2 linked regions of the Thiocapsa bogorovii genome follow. The protein of the gene in region 1 interacts with the protein of each later gene in a pairwise test. Links are inferred from orthologs where the notes say so. Each region holds a gene or a part of one and is shown in the gene's direction. Other genes may lie near its edges.

What was found. Proteins that work in one complex are often made in the same cells at the same time.
Region 2: the proteins of LT988_RS04570 (region 1) and dnaB interact in binary tests that used the Escherichia coli proteins (3 or more experiments, as listed by UniProt). The link is inferred for Thiocapsa bogorovii from one-to-one orthologs.

The regions. Positions count from the first base shown.
Region 1 is NZ_CP089309.1:995,400-1,002,506, reverse strand. The notes cover bases 3,773-6,703. They hold LT988_RS04570 (UvrD-helicase domain-containing protein), read left to right. Parts: upstream 3,773-4,200; coding sequence 4,201-6,207; downstream 6,208-6,703. Other genes in these bases: LT988_RS04575 (DUF2782 domain-containing protein), read right to left, coding at 3,773-4,026. In the rest of the region: LT988_RS04595 (glycosyltransferase), read left to right, coding at 365-1,069; LT988_RS04590 (PilZ domain-containing protein), read left to right, coding at 1,185-1,541; LT988_RS04585 (TRAP transporter large permease), read right to left, coding at 1,586-2,971; LT988_RS04580 (TRAP transporter small permease subunit), read right to left, coding at 2,964-3,539; more of LT988_RS04575, read right to left, coding at 3,676-3,772; LT988_RS04560 (hypothetical protein), read left to right, coding at 6,816-7,107. UniProt on the Escherichia coli protein: Rep helicase is a single-stranded (ss)DNA-dependent ATPase involved in DNA replication; it can initiate unwinding at a nick in the DNA. It binds to ssDNA and acts in a progressive fashion along the DNA in the 3' to 5' direction.
Region 2 is NZ_CP089309.1:312,541-319,532, reverse strand. Bases 1,721-4,536 are described here. They hold dnaB (replicative DNA helicase), read left to right. Parts: upstream 1,721-2,339; coding sequence 2,340-3,734; downstream 3,735-4,536. Other genes in these bases: LT988_RS01475 (helix-turn-helix domain-containing protein), read right to left, coding at 4,195-4,434; rplI (50S ribosomal protein L9), read left to right, coding at 1,733-2,182. In the rest of the region: rpsF (30S ribosomal protein S6), read left to right, coding at 1-391; rpsR (30S ribosomal protein S18), read left to right, coding at 407-643; LT988_RS01490 (DUF2232 domain-containing protein), read left to right, coding at 652-1,584; LT988_RS01470 (TlpA family protein disulfide reductase), read left to right, coding at 4,620-4,823; LT988_RS01465 (ABC transporter permease), read right to left, coding at 4,864-5,652; LT988_RS01460 (ATP-binding cassette domain-containing protein), read right to left, coding at 5,652-6,563; LT988_RS01455 (trypsin-like peptidase domain-containing protein), read right to left, coding at 6,653-6,992. UniProt on the Escherichia coli protein: The main replicative DNA helicase, it participates in initiation and elongation during chromosome replication. Travels ahead of the DNA replisome, separating dsDNA into templates for DNA synthesis.

The DNA.
Region 1 (7,107 bases):
GTCTTGCCGTACCCGGGACATCGCAGCGCTGAATGTCGCAGAGCTTGGTTTTACGCGTCGAACACCCAAGGAACTTACTCAGGTGTACCGGGTCACATTTGCCGAGCGCATCGGGGTTGCCTATCCCCCCTGAGGGCAACCCCACTACCCGGCATCCCCCAGCCGGGGAAGCGATTACCCCGGAGTTCCGACCCCTGGACTCCGGGGTTTCTTTATCCGGGTTTCCGGACCGATGCCCCATGGGCTTATTGGCCTCGCGCTCGATTGGGTCTCCGATCCAACCCCATCGTGTCATCAGCTTGACATGACGCCGCCTTAAACTCGACCGACGGCCATTTTGCCGTGCGAGACGGGATGAACGCGAATGCTGCCGGCCGAACTGACACTGATCCTTCCGACGCGCGACGAGGCCCACAATATCCGGCAGTTTCTGGCGTCCGTTCCGGCGGAAATCCGGCTCATCGTCGTGGATGCGAGCCGGGACGAGACGCCGGATCTGATCGAGACCCTGCGTCCGGAGCGCACGCTCGTCCTGCGCGAGCCCGGCTCGGTTACGCAAGCGAGACAGCGCGGCGCCGATCTCGCACGGACCGACTGGCTGCTGTTCAGCGATGCCGATATCCTTTTTCCGCCGGATTATTTCGACAGGCTCGCGGCCCTTTCCGGGAGTGCGGTCTACTACGGACCGAAGCTTTCCCGAGGTCGCTTCCGCCACTATTACAACCGCATTGCACGCGCCCAAGCGCTCAGCCATGCATGCGGATTTCCTGCCGCGTCCGGCTCGAATCTCCTGATACGGCGAGATGCTCTCGCGTGCGTGGACGGTTTCGATATGAGACTGACCTGCAACGAGGACTCGGAGGTCGTCTGGCGCATTCGACGAGCGGGCTTTCGGGTTTCGTTCCAAAAGGATCTGGTCGTCCATGCGATCGACCATCGCCGAATAGAAAGCAGCAGATTACGGAAGACGGTGCATTCGATCATCCGCTGCACTTTGCTCTATACGAATCTGATGCCTGTGAAATATCGGACCTATGACTGGGGCTATTGGCAGCATCGCGATGGCTGATGAAGACGGCGGCGTGCTCGATAAGGTTCATCGATCCGTCATACGACCTCAACCGATTCGTCAAGTCGAGCCTCTACTATCCGGCGAAACCGAAGAGCGAGGGGGAAACTATCCAATGGCCATCGAACGCCGCTACTGCGCCCGACACCCGATCGATCTTCTTGTGTCTATCCGCTACCGTAAACGCCGGTTCATCTGTGCCCGCGCCTGCAACCTATCCGATCAGGGTATGTTTCTCGAGGTGCGCAACCTCACGCTCCCCACCGGTATCCTCGTCGAGCTCGAGCTTGCCTGCCTCGGAAAGGATTGGCTCATCCCCGCCATCGTGGTCCACCATCGCGGCTCCGGCATCGGCGTGATGTTCCGGGATCCCCGGCCTGACCTCTACCAGGGCCTTACCCGGGATCTTGCTCGACAGCCCCCGCCACCGCAGGCTGTCGATTCAACCGGCCGTCGATCGAGTGCGCGCTGATTCCCGCGCGTCACCGCTGCCGACCGAGTGGTTCGGAAAAGGCCTCAGGATGCATAGACCAACCCGGGCAACCAGGTGGTCAACGCAGGCCAGAGCGCAAGCAGTCCAAGGACGAGCAACTGAATCAGGATAAAGGGTGCGACGCCCTTATAGATGTCGACCGTGGTGATCTCGGGCGGAGCGACACCGCGAAGATAGAAGAGCGAGAAGCCGAACGGCGGTGTGAGAAACGAGGTCTGGAGATTGATCGCCATCATGACCCCGAGCCAGACCGGATCCAGCCCCATCGCGAGCAGGACGGGCCCCACGATCGGGACCACCACGAAGGTGATCTCGATGAAGTCCAGGATGAACCCCAGCAGGAACATCACCAGCATCACCAGCGCCACCGCCCCGAACGTCCCGCCGGGCAAGCCGGTGAGAAACTCGGTCACTAGGTCATCGCCGCCGAATCCGCGGAAGACCAGCGAAAAGATCGCAGCACCGATGAAGATCAAGAACACCATGCTGGTCACCATGGTGGTCTGACGCACGACCTCACGCAGTGTCGACAGGGTCAGCCGACCTCGCGTCGCGGCCAGGATCAGCGCACCGACCGCGCCCACCGACGCGGCCTCGGTCGGTGTCGCAAACCCACCTAGAATCGACCCCAACACCGCCACAACCAGAAAGAGTGGCGGGATCAACACCGAGACGACCCGCCAGGCCAGAGCGGCTCCGCCGACCGGTCGGTCCTCACGTGGAATCGCCGGTACCGACTCGGGTCGAAAGACGGCAATACCCACGATATAGAGGATGTAAAGACCGACCAGCATCAATCCGGGCACCAAGGCACCGACAAATAAGTCGCCGACCGAGACCGTCTCCGGCGACCAGATACCCATCTCCAGTTGGGCCTGCTGATAGGCAGACGAGAGCACATCTCCCAGCAGGACGAGCACTATCGAAGGCGGGATGATCTGCCCCAGGGTCCCCGATGCACAGATGGTTCCCGCCGCCAAGCTCGGAGAATAGCCGCGGCGCATCATGATCGGTAGAGATAACAGGCCCATGGTCACGACCGTCGCTCCGACGATGCCCGTGCTCGCGGCCAGCAGCATGCCCACGAGTGTGACCGAGATCCCGAGCCCGCCGCGTAGGGGTCCGAACAGCATCGCCATGGTGTCGAGCAGACTCTCGGCCACACGCGAGCGCTCGAGCATGACGCCCATGAAGACGAAGAGCGGGACCGCGATCAGCGTCTCGTTGGTCATGACGCCGTAGAGTCGGTTGGGCAGCGCCTCGAGAAACGCCGGCTCGAAGAGCCCGAAGACCTCGCCGACCAGCGCAAAAGCAAGCGCCGTGCCCCCCAACGACAGAGCCACCGGGTAGCCGGCCAGCAGGGTGACGACGACACCGACGAACAACAGCACAGGCATCATCTCATGCACGGCCCATCTCTCCGTCGGAGGGCGGCAGCGCCTCTTCCATCCCGGCCAAGAAGAGTCCATTGCGCAGCGCATTCGACAGGCCCTGCGCCAAAAGCAGGATCGGCATGATCAGGATGAGACTCTTCAACAGATAGACCGCAGGAAGGCCGCCGGTCTCGCGGGATGCCTCCTGAACACGCCAGGATTCAGCAACGTAGGCCCAACCGAGCCAGATGATCAGGACGCACACGGGGATCAGCAGCAGGAGGGTTCCGATCAGATCCACCCGAGCACGGCCGCGACGCGAGAGACGCTCGTAGAGGATATCGACCCGCACATGGCCGTTGCGTCCCAGCGTATAGGCGATGCCGAGCATAAAGAGGACGGCATGCATGTAGGTCACCGACTCCTGCAGCGCTATCGAGCCGATGTCGAACGCATAGCGCAGGACCACCACGGCGAAGGTGACCAGCACCATGGCAAGTGAAAGCCAGGTCGCCCATTCGCCGATTTGTCGGACGACGGCGTCGATCCGATCGGCGAACACAAGCAGGCGGGTCGGGCCTCCCGTTCGGGGATGGTTCCTCATACGGAGCTCCAGGCGTCTGTATTGCGCAGAAACAGGCGACTCGGACGAGACATTGGAAGGGGCCGAACGGCGCGGGCGGCTCGGCCGCTCGCGGACTCAAGATCGACGTGTCACCCGGATGCCGCTCGATCCGACTTCAGTTCCATTCGAACAGGACCCACTGCGGTATCGAGACGCTGTTCGCCGCGTTCTCCTGCATGTCAAGAACCCCGTCGCCGTTGGTGTCGAAGAGAAAGTAGGGCGGTCCGAACTGGGGTTGAATCCGGACCATGTAGAGCACCCCGCGGATCCGGTATTCGTAGATGACCTGGTCGCCGGATTCGATAATGGTGATCTCGGGCTCAACCGGTTCCCCGGTGATCGGAGACGGAATGACCGTCGGCGCCTCCAGAAATCCACCGCCGGCCGCTGCCGGTGGCTCCTCTTGCGCGTACGCCATCCCGAGGCAAAGCATCAGCGGGATCGTCAGCAGGATCGTCTTCGTCACGGGGCCACCATCTCACCGTCGATTGAAAGACTTGCATGGTAGTACGAACGCACCCGGATTGCCTCATCCGCAGGTGCGCTAGACCGATGCCGATAGGGTATCTTTGTCGGCCCGAACCCGAGGCGGCCTTGCGCGATGCGGGCACCGGATCGCCCGCACCCGAAAGGATCCCGCATGAGCGGACTCAACCCCAGACAACTCGAGGCCGTGCACTACACCGCCGGGCCGCTCCTGGTCCTGGCCGGTGCCGGATCCGGCAAGACCCGTGTGATCACCCGCAAGATCGCCCACCTGATCGGCCCGGGCGGGATCTCGCCCCGCCACATCTGCGCACTGACCTTCACCAACAAGGCCGCGCGCGAGATGCGCGAGCGGGTCGGCAGCAGGATCAAGGGCGCCGAGACGCGTGGTCTGACCATCTCGACCTTTCATACGCTGGGCCTCGACATGCTGCGTCGACACCCCGAGCGCGCGGGCTTGCGCCCCCGGTTCTCGCTCCTTGACGCGCAGGACGCCGAGGCCCTGATCAAAGAGCACCTGCGCCATACCAAGGGCGGCGACGCCTTCAGCCCGGCGGCGATCCAACATCGCATTTCCCGTTGGAAGAACGACCTGATCGACCCGAGCCAGGCCGCCAGCCACGCCGAGGACGACTTCGAGGCCCGGCTCGCCGCGCTCTATGCCGATTACGAACGCAGCCTGCGTGCCTACAACGCGGTCGACTTCGACGACCTCATTCTTGGTCCGGCCCGGATGCTCGCCGAGCACCCGGAGCTGCGCGAGACCTGGCAAGGCAGAATCCGCTACCTGCTGGTCGACGAATACCAGGACACCAACGGGGCGCAATACGATCTGGTTCGTCGGCTCGTCGGCCCGCGGGCGGCCTTCACCGTGGTCGGCGACGACGACCAATCCATCTACGCCTGGCGCGGTGCACGGCCCGAGAACCTGGCCCGGCTGCAGACCGACTATCCGCATCTGAAGGTCATCATGCTGCAACAGAACTACCGCTCCAGCGCGACCATCCTCGGACTCGCCAACACCCTGATCGCGAACAACCCGCATGTCTTCGAGAAACGGCTCTGGAGCGAGCACGGTCCGGGCGAGCCGCCGCGAGTGCTGCACTGCAAGGACGAGGTCCACGAGGCCGAGCAGGTCGTCTCCGAGATCCTACATCTCAAGTTCGCCGAAGGGGCCGAGTTCGGCGACATTGCCATCCTCTATCGCGGCAACCATCAGGCGCGTACCTTCGAGAAGGCCCTGCGCGAGCACAACGTGCCCTACGTCCTGAGCGGCGGGACGTCCTTCTTCGCCCGTGCCGAGGTCAAGGACCTGATGGCCTATCTGCGCCTGATCGCCAATCCGCAGGACGATGCCGCCTTCCTGCGCATCGTCAACACCCCGCGGCGCGAGATTGGCCCGACGACCCTGGAGAAGCTCGCCAACTATGCCCGCGAGCGCGGCATCCATCTGCTCGAAGCCTGCGGCGAGCTCGGTCTCGGCGAACACCTGAACGAGCGCCAACGCGAGCGTCTCCACGCCTTCAGCGTACTGGTCTCCGAGCATGCCCGACGCGGCGCAAGCGACCCCGTCGGGACCATGCGCACGCTGGTCGAGACGATCGACTACGCCTCCTGGCTGCGCGAGAACGCCTCGAGCCAGGCCGTCGCCGACCGCCGTTACGCCAACATCACCGATCTGCTCGACTGGCTCGGCGCACTCAAAAAGGGCGAGCTGCAAGAGAAGACACTCGCCGAGATGGCGACCCATCTCACCCTGATGGACGTCATGGAACGTCAAGACGAGGACGAAGGCGGCGACCGGGTCGGCCTCATGACCCTGCACGCCGCCAAGGGCCTGGAATTCCCGCACGTCTTCCTGGTCGGCATGGAAGAGGAGCTGCTTCCACACCGCACCAGCATCGAGGAGGAGACCATCGAGGAGGAACGCCGGCTTGCCTATGTCGGCATCACCCGTGCGCAACGCACACTCACCTTCACACTCACGCGGCGGCGTAAACGCTACGGCGAGTGGGTGACCAGCGAGCCCAGCCGCTTCCTCTCCGAGCTGCCGCGGGATCAGTTACGCTGGGACAATGCGCGCGACGAGACCCCCGAGAACCGCAAAGCCCGAGGCTTGAGCCATCTGCATGCACTGAAGGGAATCCTCGACGTTGACTGAGCACTGTACCCCGAGCGGCCGACCGAATGCAGGCCGGCGCTTTTGCTGCTGAGCATCGGTGCAAGAGCCCATGGACGCCCGAGGCGAATCGCAGTATATTTTACGGTCTTCGCGAATCGAGATTGCGCTGGTATCGAACCGAGCGGCGACACCCCGGATAGCGAAACCGCAAAAAGCGCCCGTAGCTCAGATGGATAGAGTACAGCCCTCCGAAGGCTGGGGTCACAGGTTCGAATCCTGTCGGGCGCGCCAAATCAAATCTTTTTCAAATATTTACCGCTTCGGAACGCGACCGGCCTACGCCGATCGATTCCTGTCATCAGAAACCTGAAGTCAAACTTCGCGGCTACGTCTCTGATTCCTGCCCACATCCCGGGCACACTGACCTACAGATGCTGTTTTGGGCCATGTGCCCAGGGCGTGCCCCTGCTGTGCCTATGGCCGGCGGGCCACCGGATCGAGGTCACCGAAACTAACTCCTGCACTCCGTGCCCACATATCTTCTTTCTGAAGACGGTGAGACTCCACTCCGGCTGACCTGATCGACATCGTGGCCCAGCCACGATGCTCCGCTACCGCCGCGTCTCCGACTTTCTCGGATCGGGTGATTGAAAGACTGGCAAACCCCGGCCACTGCAGAACGCGTCGCCGAGGCATTGCCGGAACTCGCTCAGAGCGGAGGCACCGAACGCGCGCTGCTGCTGATGCGCCTCGACCCGACCCTGGAGCGAACGGGTACCGACAAGTCGGCCGCGCGCGGCAGCGCGATCAGCGATGAGCGCCGCGTTCGGGAGTCGGCTGAGAAGTATTTCGTCGGTCGCCGCGGTGTTCCCTTTGCCAGTGCGGTTCGAGGCGTAGCGAGCGACACCGGTCTGGCGGAGCACCAAGTCCGCGAGCTCC
Region 2 (6,992 bases), 680 kb from region 1 along the record:
CATGGTTCATCCGAGCCAGAGCGAGCAGGTGGCGAGCATGATCGAGCGCTACCAGACGAATCTGCAGAAGCGTGGCGGCGTCGTCCACCGCATGGAGGATTGGGGGCGTCGGCCGTTGGCCTACCCGATCAACAAGGTGCACAAGGCGCATTACGTCTTGATGAACGTCGAGTGCGACCAAGAGGCGATCGACGAGCTCGAAAGCGCTTTCCGGTTCAACGACGCGGTCCTTCGCAACCTGATCGTTCGCCGCGACGATGCCGTGACGGAACCCTCCCCGCTGGTCAAGACGGGCGAAGAGCGCGAGCGCTCGGATGCTCCCGAGGGCGCCAGCCGGCGGGAAGATTCCGCTCGCAGCAGCAACCCCGACAGCACCTCCTCGAGCGACTAAGACGAGACGCCATCCATGGAATCCAGCAATTCACGTTTTTTCCGTCGCAAGCGCTATTGCCGCTTCACCGCCGAAGGCATCACCGAGATCGACTACAAGGATCTCAACCTGTTGAAGGCGTATGTCAGCGAGTCCGGCAAGATCGTCCCAAGTCGGATCACCGGAACCTCGGCGAAGTATCAGCGTCAGCTCGCGCAAGCGGTCAAGCGCGCCCGTTACCTGGCGTTGCTTCCGTACACCGACGGTCACTGATCCGCGGCATGAAGGCGATTGCGGCCTTCGTGATGCGCGGTCCGTCGCAGGCGGCGCTGGTCGCCGCCGCGACGGCCCTGTTGTCGATCCTAGTCCCGCCGTTGGGGCTGCTCAGCGCCGGCTCGATCGGTTTGGTCGCTCTGCGAAGCGGTCCTATTTACGGGCTGCTCGTGAGTGCGGCGGCGACCCTCGGAATGGGCGTCATCGCCTGGTTGGCTTTGGGCTCGCCTTTGCCTGCGCTCGGCGTGCTGTTGATGCTCTGGGTGCCGATTCTGGCCCTGGCACTGCTGCTGCGATACAGCCGGTCTTTGGCGCTGACGCTGCAAGTGGCAGGTGTGTTGGGCGTCCTTCTGGTGTTGTCGGCGTACGGCCTGATGGGCGACCCGAGTGCCACCTGGCTGACGCTCCTCGAGCCGTTCCGGGACGCGCTGGTAAAAGACGGCGTGCTGGACGATCCGGCGAGTGCCGCCGTGTTCGCCGAGCTTGCCGGATGGATGACCGGCGCATTTGCAGCGGCCTTGGTCGCACAGTTGCTGTTCGGGCTCTTTATTGCTCGCTGGTGGCAGGCGCTGCTCTACAACCCGGGGGGGTTTGGCGAGGAGTTTCGGCAGCTGCGTTTGAGTCGTCCTTTCGGGGTCCTCGTCGTCGTGCTGCTGGCGCTTCTTCCCTTCAGCGACGGCGCGAGCCTGACGGCGAATCTATTGCTGGTGCCTGGCGTCCTGCTCCTGTTTCAGGGTCTCGCGGTCGCCCATCAGGTGCGAGCGCTCAAGCAGGCACGGCAGGCGTGGTTGGTGGGGCTCTACGTCTTGGTGGTGTTTTTCATGCCGCAGGCACTGCTGCTGATCGCCTGTATCGGTTTGGTGGACATCTGGGCCGATATCCGGTCTCGGGTTGCACCATCGCCGCCGCCGGGTTCCGGCACAAGCGGGCCGGCGACCTGACCCGTACGGATCGGGCAAGACCGTTTGGCCGAAAGATCTTGACCGGATGAATCAGGTCCCGGCGCATGCGCCGCCCGTTCCGGGGGATCACCCGAGGATCGAGGGTGCAAAACCCTGATCTCGAAGAACTTTTGAGAGGAATACACACGTGGAAGTCATCCTGTTGAAGAATGTCGGTCGCCTAGGAGCGCTCGGCGACAAGGTCAGTGTCCGTCCGGGCTATGGTCGGAACTATTTGATCCCCTCCGGGTTCGCCGTGTCGGCGACCGATGCAAATCTCGAAGCCTTCGAGGCCCGGCGTGCGGAGCTTGAGCAGGTTGCAGCGGAGCAGCTTGCCGAGGCGCGTGCTCGGCGCGATCACTTCGAAGGGATGAGCGTCACGATCGCGCGCCGTGCCGGCGAGCAGGGGCGGCTGTTCGGCTCGGTGGGCACGGGCGACATTGCCGAGGCAGTGACCGCCGCCGGGTTTACGCTGTCGAAGGGCGAGGTCAAACTCTCCGGAGGACCTTTCCGCGCCGCGGGCGAGTATGAGGTGACGCTGCACCTGCATCCGGAGGTCGATGCCACCATCACCGTGGATGTCGTTCCCGAGGACTGAGATGACCGTTCCTCGGCGATCCGGCGGCGAGCGTCCGTCGGATCGCCGGCGCGCCTCGCCCGGAGGCGTCGGGCACGTCACGTGAATCGACTCGAAGGTCTGGCCGAAGCTCTGGCGAGGCCCCGCTTTCTCGCGGATCATTCGGCCGAGGTGGTCTATGTTCGACTCGGATTCCCAAGGCCCGCCGGGCGCGGACTTCGACGAGCTCCGTGTCCCGCCGCACAACATTCATGCCGAACAATCCCTGCTCGGCGGTCTCATGCTGGACAACAGCACCTGGGACCGCATCGCCGACATGGTCACAGAGCGTGACCTTTATCGACGCGAGCACCGCCTCATCTTTCGCGCCATCGCCAAACTGGCCGCGGAGGACCAACCCTTCGATCTGGTGACCCTCGCCGAGACCCTCGAGCGCACCGAGCAGCTCGAAGGCGCAGGCGGGCTTCCTTACCTCGGCACCATCGCCAACGAGACCCCGAGCGCGGCCAATATCAAGGCCTACGCCAAGATCGTCCGCCAGACCTCGGTGCTGCGCCAGATGATCGCCGCGGGTACGGACATCGCCGACAGTGGCTACAATCCCATGGGTCGCGATGCCTCCGAGCTGCTCGATGCCGCCGAGCGCCGCGTCTTCGAGATCGCCGAGCAGGAGGCGCGCGGCGGAGGTGGGTTCCAGCCGATCAAGACCCTGCTCGGGCGCGCGGTCGAGCGTATCGACGCACTCTATCAGCGCGACGAGCCCATCACCGGACTGGCGACCGGTTTCACCGACTTCGACATGATGACCTCGGGGCTGCAGCCCGCGGACCTGATCATCGTCGCGGGACGGCCCTCGATGGGCAAGACCTCCTTCGCCATGAACATGGCCGAGCATGTCGCCATCCAGTCCAAACGCCCTGTGGCCGTCTTCAGTATGGAGATGCCGGGCGATGCGCTGGCGATGCGCATGATGTCTTCGCTCGGGCGCATCGATCAGCACCGCGTCCGAACCGGGCGGCTCGAGGACGACGAGTGGCCACGCCTGACCTCCGCGGTCAACATCCTGGCCGGAGCGTCCATGTTCATCGACGACACCCCCGCCCTCTCCCCGACCGAGGTCCGGGCGCGTGCACGGCGTCTCAAACGTGATCAAGACGACCTGGGTCTGATCGTGCTGGACTACATCCAGCTCATGCAGGCCCCGGGGGTCGGCGAGAATCGGGCAACTGAGATTTCCGCGATTTCACGCTCGCTCAAGGCGCTCGCCAAGGAGCTCAACGTCCCGGTGATCGCACTTTCCCAGCTCAATCGCAGTCTCGAGCAGCGCCCGAACAAGCGGCCGGTGATGTCGGATCTGAGGGAATCGGGCGCGATCGAGCAGGATGCAGACCTCATTGTCTTCATCTATCGCGACGAGGTCTATCACGAGGACACGAAGGAGAAGGGTGTCGCCGAGATCATCATCGCCAAGCAGCGCAACGGCCCCATCGGGACAACCCGACTGACCTTTCTCGGCAAATACACCAAGTTCGAGAACTATATCGGCAATTATTACGGCGAGGGCGGCGACTGACACCCGGTTTGACTAGATCCAGCAGTTGAACGGCCGTCACCCGGCGGGTGGGACGTCAGATGTCCTAGTACCCCGTTCCACCCTATTTTGCGTGCTCAGCGAGGCAGAAGCGTTCGGCGGCTAGGCGCGCGAGTGAAGGAAGAGTGGTCCTCTTTCAAGCTCGCGCAACAACGGCGCCGAACGCTTCTCGCCTCGCCCCTTCGGGAGCCCCCCAAAAGCGCCGGGGCGGCGTTACAGCCCTTGGAAATAGGATCCACTATTCCCCGCGGCCTGTGCCTTGCCCCGGCGCTTTTGGGGGGGCTCTGAGCATGCAAAATAGGGTGGAACGGGGTACTAGTGTCCCGCGCGACATCGACGTGCAGACCACACTGGCGGCCAAGCGGGGGTCAAGAAACGGCCCGACCGTATCCTCGGTGCCTGCCTCCGCCCCGGCCAATCGGGCGTTGGAACCGGACGCGGTTTAGCCGAGACCGAAACGCTTCAGCTTGCGATAGATGGTCCGTTCGCTGATACCGAGCGCTCCCGCGATTTCGCGCCGGTTGCCATTGTGCTTGCTCAACAGGCGTGCGAGCTGTTCGGTTTCGAAGGCATCCAGGCTGCGGGCGAGGGGGCCCTGCGACATCTCGACATGGGCGGGAGCAGGTGGGGCCGCATGGCAGGTCACGACAGGCGACTGGTCCGGTGTCTTGGGAATTCCCATGCCGATCTCGCGTGACGCGGAAGCAGGCGATCCGATAGTAGAGATCTTGCGGGAACCAGGTAACGTTCTGAATCTCCAGGCGCGATTGAAGCCGGGGGCGGCACGGATGCCGCCCGCACGTGGTACACGATGGTGATGACGACGTCGGGTAGAGCCGGCGACGGGCCGCCCACTGGGTCGAGCAGTTGGGGATCGATGTCCCGGTCCTGCTGGATGAGGACGCTACGGTCTTTGGACGCTGGGGCGGCAAGATTTTGCCGACCACCTATGTGCTGGACGGGACCGGCAAGGTCGTCGATGTCGTGCAGGGGCCGCTGGAATGGGACCGTGCCGAAGTCATCGACAACATGCGTCGAATCCTCGACGGCGGGACGTCGCCCGAGCGCTGATCGACTATATCCGGCCGCATTGCGGGTTTGACTCGGGGCGCTAAACCAAAAGCCTGCGTCGGGTCAATGCGACGGCGAGATAAAAGCCGACCGCGGCATAGGCGGCCAGCACCGAGAGGTGCAACAGCACACCGTCGAGCGGTTGGCCCGCGACCAGAGGGCGGGTCAGGGCTACGGCGTGGGTCAGCGGGAAGAGTTGGACGACCGTCTGCATAGCGACGGGCAGCGTGTCGATCGGGTAGAAGACGCCGGATAGGATCAGCATCGGCGTCACGACCAGGACGAAGTAGTAGTTGAAGAAGTCGTAGTTCGGCGCCAACGCCGCCATGATCATGGCCGGTCCGGCAAAGCAGAGCCCGATCAGGAAGGCCACGGGCAGGGCCAACAGGGCGCCGGGACCGGCGACGACGCCGAGCAAGGCGGCCACGGTTAGGATCGCCGCACCGCTGAACAGCGCCTTGGTGGCGCACCAGAGCATCTCGCCGGCGAGGATGTCGTCGAGCGTTAAGGGTGTGGCCAGCATGGCGTCGTAGGTGCGCTGCACGTCCATGCGCGTGAAAACCGAGTACATGCCCTCGAAGCTGGCCGTGGTCATGGCGCTGGACGCGATGATCCCCGAGGCCAGAAATGCCAGGTAGGGCATGTCGGACATGGTGCCGATGAAGCTGCCGAGGCCGAATCCCAACCCTAGCAGGTAGAGCGTCGGTTCGCCGAAGTTCAGCACCACGGCGGGACCGATGAGCTTGCGCCAGACGCGGATGTTGCGGTGCCAGACGGCCAGCGCGCCGTGGCCGGGTCGGGGGAGGATCCAGTGGTCTCGCATGGGCATCAGTCGCGCAGGTCGCGCCCGGTCAGGCGCAGGAAGACGTCTTCCAGGCCCGCCGGGCGATGCAAGTAGATCAGTTCCGGGTCACGCAGCAGAAAGTCGATCAAGGGCGCCGTGTCGCGTCCGTAGCAATAGAGGCTGCTGCCTTGGCGCTCCAATCGGCAGCCGTGACGCTCCGCCAGGACCGTGAAGGCCACGCTGTCGCCGCTGCGGATCTCGATCACCTCCGGCTCGACGTGGCGGCGGATCAGCGCTCGCGGCGAACCCTGATCCAGGATGCGTCCCCGGTCGATGATCACCAGCTCGTCGCACAGCCGCTCGGCCTCTTCCATGTAGTGCGTGGTCAGCAGCAAGGTCGTGCCGCGCGCCTTCAGCTCGGCGAGACGGGCCCAGATGACGTGGCGCGCCTGCGGATCCAGGCCGGTGGTGGGCTCGTCCAGGATCACCAGTTCGGGTCGGTTGATCAAGGCTCGAGCGATGGTCAGACGCCGCTTCATGCCCCCGGACAGGGTGTCGGTCTTGGCGTGGCGGCGCTCCGTTAGGGCGGCGAACTCAAGCAGTTCGGGGATGCGGTTGCGGGCCTCCTGCGCCGGGATGCCGAAGTAGGCGGCGTGCATCTCGAGGTTTTCATCGACGCGAAAGTCCGGATCCAGGTTGTCGGTCTGGGGCACGACGCCGGTGCGCGCGCGGATGGCGCGGCCCTGCGCCGGCATCGACAGGCCGAACACATCGAGCCGGCCGGCGCTCATCGGCGTCGTGCCCAGGATCATGCGCAGGGTTGTGGTCTTGCCGGCTCCATTGGGGCCCAGTAGGCCGAAGCAGCGCGCCCCGGCGACCTCGAACGAGATGTCCTCGACCGCAGTGAATGTGCCGTAGCGCTTGAGAAGGCCGCGTGCATCGATCACCGGTGACATCTGTCGGGCTCCATCGTCTTGCGCGCGGTCTCGGCGCACCTACAGCGCCCTTGCCCCCGAACGACGCGCTGAACAGGAAAGCAGCAAGGTCATCGCCCACGCATCACAGTATCCAAGGCGACCCGGGCGCGGTTGCTCGGCACCGCGAACCCGATCCCGACATTGCCCCCGTTCGGTCCGATCAGCGCGGTGTTGATGCCGACGACCTCGCCGGCGAGGTTGATCAAAGGGCCGCCCGAGTTGCCCGGATTGATGGATGCGTCGGTCTGGATCAGCTCGCCGAGACGGTTGCCGGCGATCCCGCTGCGCCCGACCGCGCTGACAATGCCGGAGGTGACGGTCTGGCCCAAGCCGAACGGATTGCCGATGGCGATGACGAAGTCGCCGACCTCCAGTCGATTGGAGTCGCCGAGCTTGAGCGGGCGCACG